Regions from separate parts of the Streptomyces sp. NBC_00503 genome, predicted to be linked through region 3. Evidence: riboswitches for the same ligand, from Rfam matches in the RefSeq annotation. Region 3 holds a riboswitch; each other region holds the start of a gene.
The links. Region 3 has a riboswitch for cyclic di-AMP ahead of OG490_RS14665 (transglycosylase family protein). Riboswitches for the same ligand answer to the same signal wherever they lie in the genome.
Positions count from the first base shown of each region.

Region 1: another riboswitch for cyclic di-AMP. It lies ahead of OG490_RS31140 (LysM peptidoglycan-binding domain-containing M23 family metallopeptidase); the one in region 3 lies ahead of OG490_RS14665 (transglycosylase family protein).
Region 2: another riboswitch for cyclic di-AMP. It lies ahead of OG490_RS27745 (M23 family metallopeptidase); the one in region 3 lies ahead of OG490_RS14665 (transglycosylase family protein).

Region 1 covers NZ_CP107855.1:6,837,207-6,842,253, forward strand. Annotated here, with positions in the region: gene hpnH (adenosyl-hopene transferase HpnH) at 1-721, shown strand, start outside; gene OG490_RS31130 (aspartate aminotransferase family protein) at 718-2,142, shown strand; gene OG490_RS31135 (tyrosine-protein phosphatase) at 2,190-2,996, opposite strand; cyclic di-AMP (ydaO/yuaA leader) riboswitch at 3,311-3,521, shown strand; gene OG490_RS31140 (LysM peptidoglycan-binding domain-containing M23 family metallopeptidase) at 3,524-4,549, shown strand; gene OG490_RS31145 (SGNH/GDSL hydrolase family protein) at 4,754-5,047, shown strand, end outside.
Region 2 covers NZ_CP107855.1:6,011,084-6,016,130, forward strand. Annotated here, with positions in the region: gene OG490_RS27730 (DNA gyrase/topoisomerase IV subunit A) at 1-194, opposite strand, end outside; gene OG490_RS27735 (M16 family metallopeptidase) at 428-1,783, shown strand; gene OG490_RS27740 (M16 family metallopeptidase) at 1,816-3,183, shown strand; cyclic di-AMP (ydaO/yuaA leader) riboswitch at 3,390-3,549, shown strand; gene OG490_RS27745 (M23 family metallopeptidase) at 3,562-4,353, shown strand; gene OG490_RS27750 (GntR family transcriptional regulator) at 4,531-5,047, shown strand, end outside.
Region 3 covers NZ_CP107855.1:3,157,818-3,162,864, reverse strand. Annotated here, with positions in the region: gene OG490_RS14670 (LysM peptidoglycan-binding domain-containing protein) at 124-1,167, shown strand; cyclic di-AMP (ydaO/yuaA leader) riboswitch at 1,443-1,614, shown strand; gene OG490_RS14665 (transglycosylase family protein) at 1,617-2,309, shown strand; gene eno (phosphopyruvate hydratase) at 2,627-3,913, shown strand; gene OG490_RS14655 (FtsB family cell division protein) at 4,014-4,502, shown strand; gene OG490_RS14650 (DUF501 domain-containing protein) at 4,543-5,047, shown strand, end outside.

The DNA.
Region 1 (5,047 bases), 3.7 Mb from region 3:
CTTCCTCTGCACCAACGCGATGCTGCTCCGCAAGAAGATCGAGAAGTTCACCCCGTCCCCCTACTTCGCCTTCGCCGTGCACATCGACGGACTGCGCGAACGCCACGACGAGTCCGTGGCCAAGGAAGGGGTCTTCGACGAGGCGGTCGCGGCCATCAAGGAGGCGAAGAAGCGCGGGTTCCGGGTGACCACCAACTCCACCTTCTTCAACACCGACACCCCGCAGACCATCATCGAGGTCCTCAACTTCCTCAATGACGACCTCCAGGTCGACGAAATGATGATCTCGCCCGCCTACGCCTACGAGAAGGCCCCCGACCAGGAGCACTTCCTCGGCGTGGAACAGACCCGCGAACTCTTCAAGAAGGCCTTCGCGGGCGGAAACCGGCGGCGCTGGCGGCTCAACCACTCCCCGCTCTTCCTGGACTTCCTGGAAGGCAAGGTCGATTTCCCCTGCACCGCATGGGCCATTCCGAATTACTCCCTCTTCGGCTGGCAGCGGCCCTGCTATCTGATGAGCGACGGCTACGTGCCCTCGTACCGGGAACTCGTCGAGGACACGGACTGGAGCAAGTACGGCCGCGGAAAGGACCCGCGCTGCGCGAACTGCATGGCGCACTGCGGGTACGAGCCCACGGCGGTCCTCGCCACCATGGGCTCCCTGAAGGAGTCGCTGCGCGCGGCGCGGGAGACGGTGGGCGGCCGGGGCACCTCGGCATGAGCGGGGGCCGGGCGGGGGAGGGAGGCCGGGCGGACCGGGCCGGGGGCTTCGACCTCGGCGCACTGCTGGCCGCGCGCGGTGGGGAAAGGTACGAGCTGCACGCCCGTCACCTCAACCACCAACTGCCCCGGATGCTGCACACCATCGGCTTCGACAAGGTCTACGAGCGGGCCGAGGGAGCCCACTTCTGGGACGCCGAGGGCAACGACTACCTCGACATGCTCGCCGGGTTCGGGGTGATGGGCCTGGGCCGCCACCACCCGGTGGTCAGACAGGCCCTGCACGACGTCCTGGACGCCCAGCTCGCCGACCTCACCCGCTTCGACTGCCAGCCGCTGCCCGGGCTGCTGGCGGAGAAGCTGCTCTCCTACAGCCCGCACCTGGACCGGGTGTTCTTCGGCAACAGCGGCACCGAGGCGGTGGAGACCGCCCTGAAGTTCGCCCGGTACGCCACCGGGCGGCCCAGGATCCTCTACTGCGACCACGCCTTCCACGGGCTCACGGCCGGCTCGCTCTCGGTGAACGGGGAGGGCGGCTTCCGGGAGGGATTCGGCCCGCTGCTGCCCGACACCGGGATCGCGCTGGGCGACCTGGCCGCACTGGAGCGGGAACTGCGCAAGGGGGACGTGGCGGCCCTCGTGGTCGAGCCGATCCAGGGCAAGGGGGTGCTCGCCGCCCCGCCCGGATTCCTGCTCGCCGCGCAGGAGCTGCTGCACCGGCACAAGGCCCTGCTGATCGCGGACGAGGTGCAGACGGGCCTCGGACGCACCGGGGAGTTCTACGCCTACCAGCACGAGGCCGGAGTGGAACCGGACCTGGTGTGCGTGGCCAAGGCCCTCAGCGGAGGCTACGTACCGGTCGGTGCCACCCTGGGCAAGGACTGGATCTTCAAACGCGTCTACTCCTCCATGGACCGGGTGCTCGTGCACTCCGCGAGCTTCGGCTCCAACGCGCAGGCGATGGCGGCCGGGCTCGCGGTGCTCTCGGTCATGGAGGACGAGGGGGTGGTGGCCAACGCCCGCGCCATGGGCGACCTGCTGCGCGGCCGGCTCGCCGCGCTCGTGGACGAGTACGAACTGCTCCACGAGGTACGGGGGCGCGGCCTGATGATCGGCATCGAGTTCGGCCGGCCGTCCTCACTGGGGCTGCGGAGCCGGTGGACCATGCTGCAGGCGGCCCGCAAGGGGCTGTTCGCGCAGATGGTCGTGGTGCCGCTGCTGCAGAAGCACCGGATCCTCACGCAGGTGTCCGGGGACCACCTGGAAGTGATCAAGCTCATTCCGCCGCTGATCGTGGACGAGGCGGACGTGGACCGGTTCGTCGGGGCCTTCCGCGAGGTCATGGACGAGGCGCACGGCGGGGGCGCGCTGATGTGGGACTTCGGCCGGACGCTGGTGAAGCAGGCCGTCGCGAACCGGTGATCCGGTTCAGGTGATCCGGTCGGCGCGACGGCCCGCCTCGCGGGGCGTCAGTCCAGCAGCTGGTCGCGCAGCCTGTCGAGGGTCTCGGGCGTGAGTCCGAGACCCTCGGCGAGGTAGCGCTCCACCCCGCCCCACTCCTCGTCGATGGTCTCGAAGGCCGCGGTCAGGTACTGGGCGCGGGCGTCGAAGAGCGGGGCGAGCAGCTCCATCACCTCGGGGGTGCGGGCCTCGGCCGCGTCACTGCTGCGGCGGACCCGGTAGCGGTTGTGCGGGGCGTTCGACTCCAGGTAGTCGGTGACGATCGCCTCCCGCTCCACGCCCAGCGCGAGCAGGGTGACGGCGATCGACAGGCCGGCCCGGTCCTTGCCGGCCGCGCAGTGCATCAGGGCCGGGACGCTGTCCTCGGCGAGGGCGTGCAGCACCCGACTGTGTTCGGCGGTGCGGGTCCTGATGATCCCGCGGTAGGAGCGGGTCATCCGCTCGGCGGCCTTGCCGTCCCCCAGCACCTCGTGGAGCTGGCCGAGTTCCCCGTCGCGGACCATCTTCCAGAACTCCCGGCCGTCGGCCGGGTCCGACAGCGGGATGTTCACGTTGCGCACGCCGGGCAGCTCGACGTCCGGGCCCTCCAGCGCGTGGTCGGCGCCGTTGCGGAAGTCGAAGACGGTGTGCAGCCCGAGCGAGCCGAGGAACTCCGCCCCGGTTTCGGTGGCATGTGCGAGATGTCCGCTTCGGAACAGTCGTCCCGGCTTGACCTTCCGCCCGTCCGTGGTCGGCAGCCCGCCCACGTCACGGAAGTTGCGCACGCCGGTCAGTTCCGGGTCCGACTGTGAGGTCTGGGGTATCCGCTGGGTCACAGGGGCCTCCTCTGTGTGGTCGTCGAGGGTGTCCGAATTACGCTGGTTGGGAACAACTTGCCATAGCGAGAGGCGAGATCGGACGCCTCCCCGTGAGCCAGATCATACGGTGACCGTGAGTGCCTGATCGTCAATGCCGAATTGCCCTGTCGGGGCGGCTGTTGAAGGCTCGGAATGGACGCAGGGTGACCGGAATTCCTGCGGGCCGCCATTCCTGAGAATCATTCAGGTAATTCGTGACTTGTTCTGTGCGGCCGGACTCGATTACGTTCGCGATCGATCCGGACGGACCGCCTAATCCTGCCGCCGTCCGGCAACCGCACCCGACTATTCACGCGCGAGGCAGGAGCGGGGGAACCAGGTAAGCCGCTGCTCCCGATCCGCATCGGATCTTTCCGTATCGGATCTTTACAACGGGACAGCTCGGGGTGAAGTCATACATGCGCCGTTCACCGGCACTGATATGGCCGGACATCTCCCGTCCGAACCCGACAGCTCACCTCGCAGGCGTCGGAGAGGAATTCGCCATGACCGCAACGGGTAAGCACCGCCGCCCGAAGTCCCGCTCCATATCCCGCGGTTTCGCCGTTGCGGGCACCGGTGGCGCGGCCCTCGCGCTCCCGCTGCTCGGGGCCGCCGGCGCCCACGCGGCCGGCGCCCCGGCCGCGGCGACCGCCGCCGCGCCGGTCCAGGCGGCGCGGGTCGCCCAGGTTCCGGCCACGCTCCAGGCCGCTCCGGCCGCGGCGCAGGCCGCCTCCACCGTCTACACGGTCGTGCCGGGGGACTACCTCTCCAAGATCGCCGAGCGGCAGCACCTCACCGGTGGCTGGGAGCGGCTCTACGCGGACAACCGCGAGGCCGTGGGCTCCAACCCGTCGCTGATCCACCCGGGCCTCAAGCTGACCCTCGGCGCCGCGGGCGCGGCCCGGGCTTCCGAGCCGGCGCCGGCCGAAGGGGCCTCCCAGGCCTCGGCTGACACCTCGTCGGACGACTCCTCGGACGCCGCGCAGGACGACTCCTCCGAGGGCGGGTCCTCCTCGGACGCGGCCGGTTCGGACGAGGGCGCCTCCGAGGGGTCGGCGGTCGAAGCCCCGGCCGCGCCCGCCCCCAAGGCGGCCCCCGCCCAGCAGCAGGCCGCCCCGGCCTCCGCCGGGTTCGTCGCCCCGGTCGGCGGCGGCATCTCCACCCCGTACAAGCTCGCCGGTTCCATGTGGTCCAGCGGCTACCACACGGGTGTGGACTTCATCGCGAGCACCGGCACCACCGTCAAGGCCGTCGGCGCCGGGACGGTCGTCTCGGCCGGCTGGGGCGGCGCGTACGGCAACGAGGTGGTCATCCGCCACGCGGACGGCAAGTACAGCCAGTACGGCCACCTCTCCCAGCTGTCCGTCTCGGTCGGCCAGAGCGTCACCGCCGGGCAGCACATCGGTCTCTCCGGTGCCACCGGCAACGTGACCGGCCCGCACCTCCACTTCGAGATCCGCACGGGCCCCTCGTACGGCTCGGACATCGACCCGCTGGCCTACCTGCGGTCCAAGGGCGTCAGCATCTGACGGCACCTGGCCGCATCCGGTGGGAACACGCGTGGGGCCGGGACCCGAGGGGGGTCCCGGCCCCACGCGCGTTCTTCCGTCCCGTTCTCCGTCCATTTGCCGTTCCACCGGCTATTCCTCGTGCGGCGGGTGGTAAAGATCACGGTCCGTCAAACCTTGGCTACGGTCGCGTAGGTCGGGCGCCGGGGTGAAGGATGTGGTCCCGTGGCAGCGACGACGACGACACTCAAGACCATCGGCTCGTACGCGGCGATCGGGGACAGCTTCACCGAAGGCGTTGGGGACCCGGGACCCGGGGAAACGTTTCTCGGCTGGGCGGACCGGCTGGCCGTACTCCTGGCCGATCAGCGCGAAGAGCACGACTTCCGGTACGCGAACCTGGCCGTCCGGGGCCGGCTCCTGGACCAGATCGTGGACGAGCAGGTCCCCCGGGCCAAGGAGCTCGCCCCCGACCTGGTGACCTTCTGCGCGGGCGGCAACGACATCATCCGGCCCGGC
Region 2 (5,047 bases), 2.9 Mb from region 3:
ATCTCGTTCATCTGGTAGACGATGCGCCGGTGCACCGGCTTCATGCCGTCGCGTGCGTCGGGCAGGGCTCGGGAGTAGATCACCGAGTACGCGTACTCGAGGAAGGAGCCCTGCATTTCGTCGACGACGTCGATGTCGAGGATCTTCTCCTCGAAATCCTCCGGCGGCGGGGTCTTCGTGCTGCGGCGGGCCATCGCTGCGCGGCTCCTTAACCAAGAATCGGGATGAGCTGAGCTCTCACGGGGTGTGCGGGTGGGCCTGGCCGGGTTTCGGACAGGGGTGACGCGGACCATTGTGGCCCGAGGCACCGACAACGCCGACTCCGACCCAGGACTGGGCCGGGAACTTCTCCGGTCGCCGACACGCTTGCATACAGTGGCAGGTCTGACAGGAATCTCTGCATCGCGATCGAAGGGACCACATGCCCATGGGTCACACGGCCACAGCCCAGGCCGGCTCCGGCGGCCTCACAGCGACCGAGCACAGGCTGGCCAACGGCCTGCGCGTGGTGCTGTCCGAGGACCACCTGACCCCGGTCGCCGCGGTCTGCCTCTGGTACGACGTCGGCTCGCGCCACGAAGTCAAGGGGCGTACCGGCCTTGCTCACCTCTTCGAGCACCTGATGTTCCAGGGCTCGCAGAACGTGTCCGGCAACGACCACTTCGAACTGGTCCAGGGAGCCGGCGGCTCCCTCAACGGCACCACCAGCTTCGAGCGCACCAACTACTTCGAGACGATGCCGACCCACCAGCTGGAGCTCGCGCTGTGGCTGGAGGCGGACCGGATGGGCTCGCTGCTGGCCGCCCTGGACGACGAGTCCATGGAGAACCAGCGCGATGTCGTCAAGAACGAGCGCCGCCAGCGCTACGACAACGTCCCGTACGGTACGGCCTTCGAGCGGCTGACCGCTCTGGCCTACCCGGAGGGCCACCCGTACCACCACACGCCGATCGGCTCGATGGCCGACCTGGACGCCGCGTCCCTGGAGGACGCGCGCACCTTCTTCCGTACGTACTACGCGCCCAACAACGCGGTGCTGTCGGTCGTCGGCGACATCGACCCCGAGCAGACGCTCGCCTGGGTCGAGAAGTACTTCGGCACCATCCCCGCCCACGACGGCAAGCAGCCGCCGCGCGACGGCTCGCTCCCCGACATCATGGGCGAGCAGCTGCGCGAGGAGATCGTCGAAGAGGTTCCGGCCCGTGCGCTGATGGCCGCCTACCGCCTCCCGCACGACGGCACCCGCGAGTGCGACGCCGCCGACGTGGCGCTGACCGTCCTCGGCAGCGGGGACTCCTCCCGGCTGCACAACCGTCTGGTCCGCCGCGACCAGACCGCCGTCGCGGCCGGCTTCGGGATGCTGCGCCTGGCCGGCGCGCCCTCCCTCGGCTGGCTGGACGTCAAGACCTCCAGCGGGGTGGAGGTGCCCGCCATCGAGGCGGCCGTGGACGAGGAGCTCGCGCGGTTCGCCGCCGAGGGCCCGACGGCCGAGGAGATGGAGCGCGCTCAGGCCCAGCTGGAGCGCGAATGGCTGGACCGGCTGAGCACGGTGTCCGGCCGCGCGGACGAACTGTGCCGCTTCGCGGTGCTGTTCGGCGACCCGCAGCTGGCGCTGACCGCCGTCCAGCGGGTCCTCGACATCACCGCCGAGGAGGTCCAGGCCGTGGCCGCCGCCCGACTGCGCCCGGACAACCGCGCGGTGCTCGTGTACGAGCCGATCGCGGTGGACGACGCCGAGGACGCCGACGAGAACAGCGACGAGAACGAAGGGGCGGAGCAGTGAGCGACACCGCAGCCGACACCGCAGCCGTCACGATGACCTTCCACCCGCGCCCCCAGGCCGGCGAGCCGCAGCCGTGGGCCTTCCCGGCCCCCGACCGCGGGGTCCTGGCCAACGGCCTGACCCTGCTGCGCTGCCACCGGCCGGGCCAGCAGGTCGTCGCGGTCGAGATCAACCTCGCGGCCCCGCTCGACGCGGAGCCCGAGGGCCTGGACGGCGTGGCCACCATCATGGCCCGCGCCCTGTCCGAGGGCACCGACAAGCATTCGGCCGAGGAGTTCGCGGCCGAGCTGGAGCGCTGCGGAGCCACCCTCGACGCGCACGCCGACCACCCGGGCCTGCGGGTCTCCCTGGAGGTTCCGGCCTCCCGCCTGCACAAGGCGCTGGGGCTGGTCGCCGAGGCGCTGCGCGCGCCGGCCTTCAGCGACGCCGAGGTCGACCGCCTGGTGCGCAACCGGCTCGACGAGATCCCGCACGAGTCGGCCAACCCGCAGCGCCGTGCCGCCAAGCAGCTCTCCAAGGAGCTGTTCCCGCAGTCCCTGCGGATCTCCCGCCCGCGCCAGGGCACCGAGGAGACGGTCGCGCGGATCGACTCCGCGGCCGTACGTGCCTTCTACGAGGCCCACGTACGCCCCGCGACCGCCACCGCGGTGATCGTCGGCGACCTGACCGGCATCGACCTGGACGCCGTCCTGGCCGACACCCTGGGCACGTGGACCGGTGACACCACCGAGCCCCGCCCGGTCGCGCCGATCACCGCCGACGACCGCGGCCGCGTGGTCATCGTGGACCGGCCCGGAGCCGTCCAGACGCAGCTGCTGATCGGCCGTATCGGAGCGGACCGGCACGACCGGGTCTGGGCGCCCCAGGTGCTCGGCACGTACTGCCTGGGCGGCACCCTCACTTCGCGCCTGGACAAGGTGCTGCGCGAGGAGAAGGGGTACACCTACGGCGTGCGCGCCTTCGGCCAGGTGCTGCGTTCCACCGCCGACGGCAAGGGCGCCTCGATGCTCGCCATCAGCGGCTCGGTGGACACCCCGAACACCGGCCCGGCCCTGGACGACCTCTGGAAGGTGCTGCGCACCCTCGCAGAGGGCGGCCTGACCGACGCCGAACGGGACGTGGCGGTGCAGAACTTGGTGGGCGTGGCCCCGCTGAAGTTCGAGACGGCCGCCTCGGTCGCGGGCACCCTCGCCGACCAGGTCGAGCAGGAGCTGCCGGACGACTACCAGGCGCAGTTGTACGCGCGGCTCGCCGAGACGGGGACGGTGGAGGCCACTTCGGCGGTCGTCAACGCCTTCCCGGTGGACCGCCTGGTCACGGTGCTGGTGGGCGACGCCTCGCAGATCGAGGAGCCCGTACGGGCCCTGGGGATCGGCGAAGTGACCGTGGTCACCAACTGACCGGACGAGGTGCGGCCGTTCGTCGGCCATCGGAGGGGCTCAGGCGGTATTTCCGCAGGGGCCCCTTTTGTCCATTTAGTCGTGTGGTTGCTTGTATGCGGTGTGGCGTACGCAACAAAAAGGCGTGTCTGTTTGGCGATTGACTGATGATCCGCCTAGCGTCGGCCGTGCTGTCCGTCAGTTGTAACCGCCGCGCCCGCGGCACCGGACAGCGATCGCCGAGTCCCCGTCAGGCGCGAGCCTGGGGAGCCGGGGACCCACATGTGTCCCTGGGGTGAATCGGACCGCCTCGTGAGAGGTGGCCCGTAGGAGACCTTCCTGCTCCGAACCCGTCAGCTAACCCGGTAGGCGAGAGGGAAGGAAAGGATCAACCCCTTCATGGCCTTTGGCAGTCGTGCCGCCGGCAAGCACCGTGGTTCCAGCCGTCTGAGCCGCAAGACCGCCGGCTACGCCGGTATAGCCGCCGTCGTCACCACCGGTGTCGTCGGCTCCCTGGCCGGCCCGGCGTTCGCCGCGGACAAGGCCCCCTCCGTCGAGGACACCGGCCTCAACACCATCGTGGTGGCCGACGAACTCGCCGGCGAGATCCAGGCCCAGGCCCACTCCCAGCAGCGGGCCGCCGAGGCCGCCGCCGCCAAGGCGCAGGCCGAGGCCGACGCGAAGCAGCGGGCCGCCGAGGCCAAGGCGAAGGCCGAAGCCCGCGCCAAGGCCGAGCGCGAGGCCGCCGAGCGCGCCGCCCGCGACGAGGAGCGCAAGCGCCTCAACACCTTCGTGGCCCCGATCACGGACTCCTACGTCAGCACCCAGTGGCACGCGGGCGGCGGCATGTGGTCCTCCGGCAGCCACACCGGCATCGACTTCCACGCCGCCTCCGGCACCGAGGTGCACGCGGTCGGCCTGGGCACCGTGGTCGAGGCGGGCTGGGGCGGCGCGTACGGCAACAACGTCGTCATCAAGCACGCCGACGGCACCTACACCCAGTACGGCCACATGACCTCGCTGAGCGTCTCCGTCGGCCAGCAGGTGGCCGCGGGCCAGCAGATCGGCCTGTCGGGCTCCACCGGCAACTCCAGCGGCCCGCACCTGCACTTCGAGGCCCGTACCGGCGCCGAGTACGGCACGGACATCGACCCGGTCGCGTACCTGCGCTCCCACGGCGTCAACGTCTGACGCAGACCGCACGACGCCCCGCCGCGTCACGCGTCTTCCCGAAGGCCCCGGCTCTATCCGAGCCGGGGCCTTCGCGTTGTGTGAATGTTTCGTATTTCCGGCCGCTCTCGGAAATTATCGTGTGTTGCAATAGAGTCGCAGGGCGCACAGCCATACGAAAAAGGCGGAGGTCCGGTCTTGCGTATTCCCGCGCACACGGTATGCACAGCAATCCGCGACGACATCGTCTCCGGGGTGTTCGAGCCCGGTGGCCGGCTGACCGAGGAGGTGCTGGCCCGCCGGTACGGAGTCTCGCGCGTCCCGGTGCGCGAGGCACTGCGCACGCTGGAGTCCGAGGGGTTCGTGACCACCCGCCGGCACGCGGGCGCCTGCGTGGCCGAGCCGACCGAGCAGGAGGCGGCCGACCTCCTGGAGCTGCGGCTGCTGCTGGAGCCCCTCGCAGCCGCGCGGGCCGCCCGGCGCCGCGGCGAGGCCCACCTCAAGGTGTTGCGGGGGCTGGTCAGGCTGGGGCAGGAGAGGGCCAGGAGGGGGCAGGGGGAGGATCTGCGCTCCTTGGGCGGCTGGTTCCACGAGACGCTCGCCCAGGCGTCCGGGAGTCCGGGGCTGATCACGCTGCTCACCCAGATGCGCCACAAGCTGGCCTGGATGTACGTGGTGGAGTCCCCGGCGCGGCCCGTGGAGTCCTGGGCGGAGC
Region 3 (5,047 bases):
CAGAAGCCCTCTGAACTTGTGACAGGCGTTCGAAGGCCGCTAGGTTCTGCCGTTACCCCGCCGTTATGCGAAAGGTGCAGCCTCATGCGTTCCGGGAACGGCCGCCACAGACGCCCCCGACAAGTGCCCGCACTTGTCGTCACCGCCGGAGTCACCGGCTCCGCCCTCGCCCTGCCGCTGCTCGCGGCCACCGGCGCGAGTGCGGCCGAGACCTCCACCTGGGACAAGGTCGCCGAGTGCGAGAGCGGCGGTACCTGGAGCGCGAACTTCGGCAGCGGCGCCTACGGCGGGCTGCAGTTCACCCAGGAGCAGTGGAAGAACGCCGGCGGGCTCGACTTCGCCGAGCGCCCCGACCTCGCCAGCCGCTCCCAGCAGATCGCGGTGGGCGAGCGGGTGCTGGCCTCCCAGGGTCCGCAGGCGTGGCCCCTGTGCGGGGCGCCGGCCGGGCTCGCGCAGCAGGGTCCCGCCGCCGAGGTGGACCCGGGCCTGCCCGGGGGCGGCAACGCCGCCTCGCACTCCGCGTCCCGCCCGGACAGCAAGATCCCGTACCTCGGGACTCCCCGGCCCTCCACGGACTTCGGGGCCCCGACCCCGGCGGCCCCGGCCCCCTCCCCTTCCGGGACGCCGTCCTTCCTGCTGCCCGACTACCCGCTGCCCGTCATGCCGCAGCCGGACCTTCCGGCGACGACTCCGGGGCTCCCGGGCGACCCGACGGCTCCCACGGCTCCCGCGGACCCGACGGCCCCCACCGTCCCGACCTCGCCGTCCACGGACCCGACCGTGCCCGCGACGCCCGCGCAGCCGACGACTCCCGCGCACCCGGGCGACCCGAAGGCGCCCACGGTGCCCGCCACGCCGGCCACTCCCGCCGACCCGACCGCCCCGGCGACCCCGGGAGCCACCACCGACCCGGCCGCCCCGGCAGCCGACGGGGCGTCGGGTGCCGGTAAGCACCGCGGCCCGGCCGCGGTTGAGGCCCCCGTCACATCTGATGCCGCGTCGGAGCCTGCGTACACGGTGAAGGCGGGCGACAGCCTGGCCGCCATCGCGGACGCCAAGGGAGTGAAGGGCGGCTGGAACGCGCTCTACAAGGCCAATGAGCAGGTCATCGGCGAGGACGCCAACCTGATCAAGCCCGGCCAGAACCTGGATCTAACCCACCAATAGCGACACTTGGGGCGCCCGAGATCAGTTGATTGTCCGTTTTCTGTAAGTGAGACATGTGTCTCTTCCGGTCAACTGGCGTGTCCGGTCCGGAGGGTTCCGCAAACCCCGTCCTCACCTGCGCAAACGTCCTTGTGGAGAGCGCAAGTAGGCACCGTTTCTCCCCGATGTCGCTCGTTGAACATCGGGGGGAGACCTGTCTACCTTCTGAATCGCTCGCCACCGCGGGCTCCTTCGACCGCATCGCCGAATCCTGCCGGCGGCCGGGGGGAACACTCGTCGCGCAAGCGCCGAAGGCAGGAGCGGGGGAACCAAGGTAGGCGCCGGAACCGGCCGTTGAGAGACGGTCACGGAACCGGCTAGGGGTTAAGACAGGCGCTAGGTCGCCTGGCCGGGCACTCACTCGCCCGAACCCGACAGCTCACCTCGAAGGCGTCGGTGAGGAGAACTCCATGCTGCTTTCCAAGGGCAAGCACCGCCGCGGCTCCAAGGCCGTCCGGCTCGTCACGCTGGCCGGCGTCGCCGGTGTCGCCGTCGCGGCTCCGCTGATGGCCGCGGGCACCGCTTCCGCCGCGACCGCTTCCGAGTGGGACCGCGTCGCCTCCTGCGAGTCCGGCGGCAACTGGGCCATCAACACGGGCAACGGCTACTACGGCGGCCTGCAGTTCTCGTCCTCCACGTGGGCCGCGTACGGCGGCAAGGCGTACGCCGCGCAGGCCAACCAGGCCTCCAAGTCCCAGCAGATAGCCATCGCCGAGAAGGTCCTCAAGGGCCAGGGCAAGGGCGCCTGGCCGTCCTGCGGCGTCGGCCTGTCGAACTCCGGCTCCGGCGGCGGCGGCTCCACCGAGGCCGCCCCGAAGAAGGCCGAGACCAAGAAGACCGAGAAGAAGGCCGAGCCGAAGAAGGAGACCAAGCGCTCCGAGGCCACGACCCGCTCCGAGCGTCCGGCCGCCCCGGCCAAGCCGAAGACCGAGGCCCCCAAGACGGGCAACGGCTCCTACGAGGTCAAGTCCGGCGACACGCTGGGCACCATCGCCGAGGCGAACAACGTCTCCGGCGGCTGGGAGAAGCTCTTCGAGCTCAACAAGGACATCGTCTCGGACGCCGACCTGATCTTCCCGGGTCAGAAGCTGAAGCTCAGCTGAACCTTGCGGCAACAGCCGCAGTAGCGTTCGCAACACGCAGGATTTCCACCGCCCGGCGCGTAACCCCCCACGCGCCGGGCGGTGCTGCGTGCCGGGCCTTCGCCCGGCCTTTGCCGGGCCTTCGGCCTGACGGCGGGTCCGGAGGGGCCCCCGGGCAAGAGCCCTATGTCCTGTAAGAGGGGCATTCAGGCCCTTTTTCGTCCCAGGGGTCGGTTGCTCGGGTCGCCGACGGCCCGGAGCCGGTTAGGCTCTAAGCGGCAAGGCCGTCCCACGGCCTGACACGCCACCGCACACTCTGCGTCACATCCCAGAAGGAGATGCTCGTGCCGTCCATCGACGTCGTCGTAGCCCGGGAAATCCTGGACTCCCGAGGCAACCCCACGGTCGAGGTCGAGGTTGGCCTCGACGATGGCAGCACCGGCCGTGCTGCAGTTCCGTCCGGCGCCTCCACCGGAGCGTTCGAAGCCGTAGAGCTCCGCGACGGTGACCCCAACCGCTACATGGGCAAGGGTGTCGAGAAGGCCGTCCTCGCCGTCATCGAGCAGCTCGGCCCGGAGCTCGTCGGCTACGACGCCACCGAGCAGCGCCTGATCGACCAGGCGATGATCGACCTGGACGCCACCGAGAACAAGGGCTCCCTCGGCGCCAACGCCATCCTCGGTGTCTCCCTCGCCGTCGCGCACGCCGCGTCCGAGGCCTCCGACCTGCCGCTCTTCCGCTACCTCGGCGGCCCGAACGCGCACCTGCTGCCCGTTCCGATGATGAACATCCTCAACGGTGGGTCGCACGCCGACTCCAACGTCGACATCCAGGAGTTCATGATCGCCCCGATCGGCGCGGAGTCCTTCTCCGAGGCGCTGCGCTGGGGTGCCGAGGTCTACCACACCCTCAAGAAGGTCCTGCACACCAAGGGCCTCTCCACCGGTCTGGGCGACGAGGGCGGCTTCGCGCCGAACCTGGAGTCGAACCGCGCCGCGCTCGACCTCATCGTCGAGGCCATCAAGCAGGCCGGCTACGTCCCGGGCCAGGACATCGCGCTCGCGCTCGACGTCGCCGCGTCCGAGTTCTACAAGGACGGCAAGTACGAGTTCGAGGGCCAGTCCCGCTCGGCCGCCGAGATGACCGACTACTACGCCGAGCTCGTCGAGTCGTACCCGCTGGTCTCCATCGAGGACCCGCTGTACGAAGACGACTGGTCGGGCTGGAAGACCCTCACCGACCGCCTGGGCTCCAAGGTCCAGATCGTCGGCGACGACCTCTTCGTCACCAACCCCGAGCGTCTCGCCCGCGGCATCGAAGAGGGCTCGGCCAACGCCCTGCTCGTCAAGGTGAACCAGATCGGCTCGCTCACCGAGACCCTGGACGCCGTCGAGATGGCCCAGCGCAACGGCTTCAAGTGCATGATGTCGCACCGTTCCGGCGAGACCGAGGACGTCACCATCGCCGACCTCGCCGTCGCGGTGAACTGCGGCCAGATCAAGACCGGCGCACCGGCCCGCTCGGACCGCGTCGCCAAGTACAACCAGCTGCTGCGCATCGAGGAGATCCTCGACGACGCCGCGGTGTACGCGGGCCGCAGCGCGTTCCCGCGCTTCAAGGGCTGATCAGTCCTTTAGGGGCGCAAGCCTCCCTACGTCCCCGCACTCGGTCCCGTACCGTGTGCGGGGACGTATTGCGTAGTGCGTATATAGGGGAGGCGGATCAATGGCCGGGAACCGGGACCGGTTCGCCACGTTCTCGACCGCGACCAGGCTCAAGCAGCTGGGCGAGCGGACCGCGGCGCACGTCTACCGCTCGCAGTCCCGCCGCCAGGTCCGTCGCAGCCGGCTCACCGGGCGGGCCGCCCTGCTCGTCCTGGTCCTCTGTACCCTGGTCGTCGCCCTCGCGTATCCGATGCGCCAGTACGTTTCCCAGCGCTCGGAGATCGCGGAGCAGCAGAAGGCCGCCGTCTCCGCGCGGGACCGGCTGGAGAGGCTGCGCGACGAGAAGGCCCGCTGGCAGGACAACGCGTACGCGGAACAGCAGGCGCGCAAGCACCTGCACTTCGTCCGGCCGGGGGAGATCAGCTACATCATGAACGACCCCGGAGCCGAGGCGGCCGAGCACCGCCGCAGCGGACAGGCCGCCACCGACCGGCCCTGGTACTCCAACGTCTGGGACGGCGTCGACAAGGCCGACCGCCCGGGCGACTGAGTCCCACCCATCCACGATTACGAAAAGACTTCCTCCAGGCATGCAGACGCCCCCGCCCCAGACCGACCGGACCGAGCCGACCGCCGCCGACATCGAGGCGTTCCAGCAGCAGCTCGGCCGCCCGCCGCGCGGGCTGCGCGCCATCGCGCACCGCTGCCCCTGCGGGCAGCCGGACGTGGTGGAGACCGCCCCCCGGCTCCCCGACGGCACGCCCTTCCCGACGCTGTACTACCTGACCTGCCCGCGCGCCGCCGGTGCCATCGGCACGCTGGAAGCCAACGGCGTGATGAAGCAGATGCAGGCCAGGCTGGCCGAGGACCCGGAGCTGGCCGCCGCCTACCGGGCCGCCCACGAGGACTACATCACCCGCCGCGACGCCATCGAGGTGCTCGAGGGCTTCCCGAGCGCCGGCGGCATGCCGGACCGGGTGAAGTGCCTGCACGTCCTGGTCGGGCACTCGCTGGCCGCCGGCCCGGGCGTGAACCCGTTCGGCGACGAGGCCCTGGCGATGCTGCCCGAGTGGTGGGCCAAGGGCGCCTGCGTCA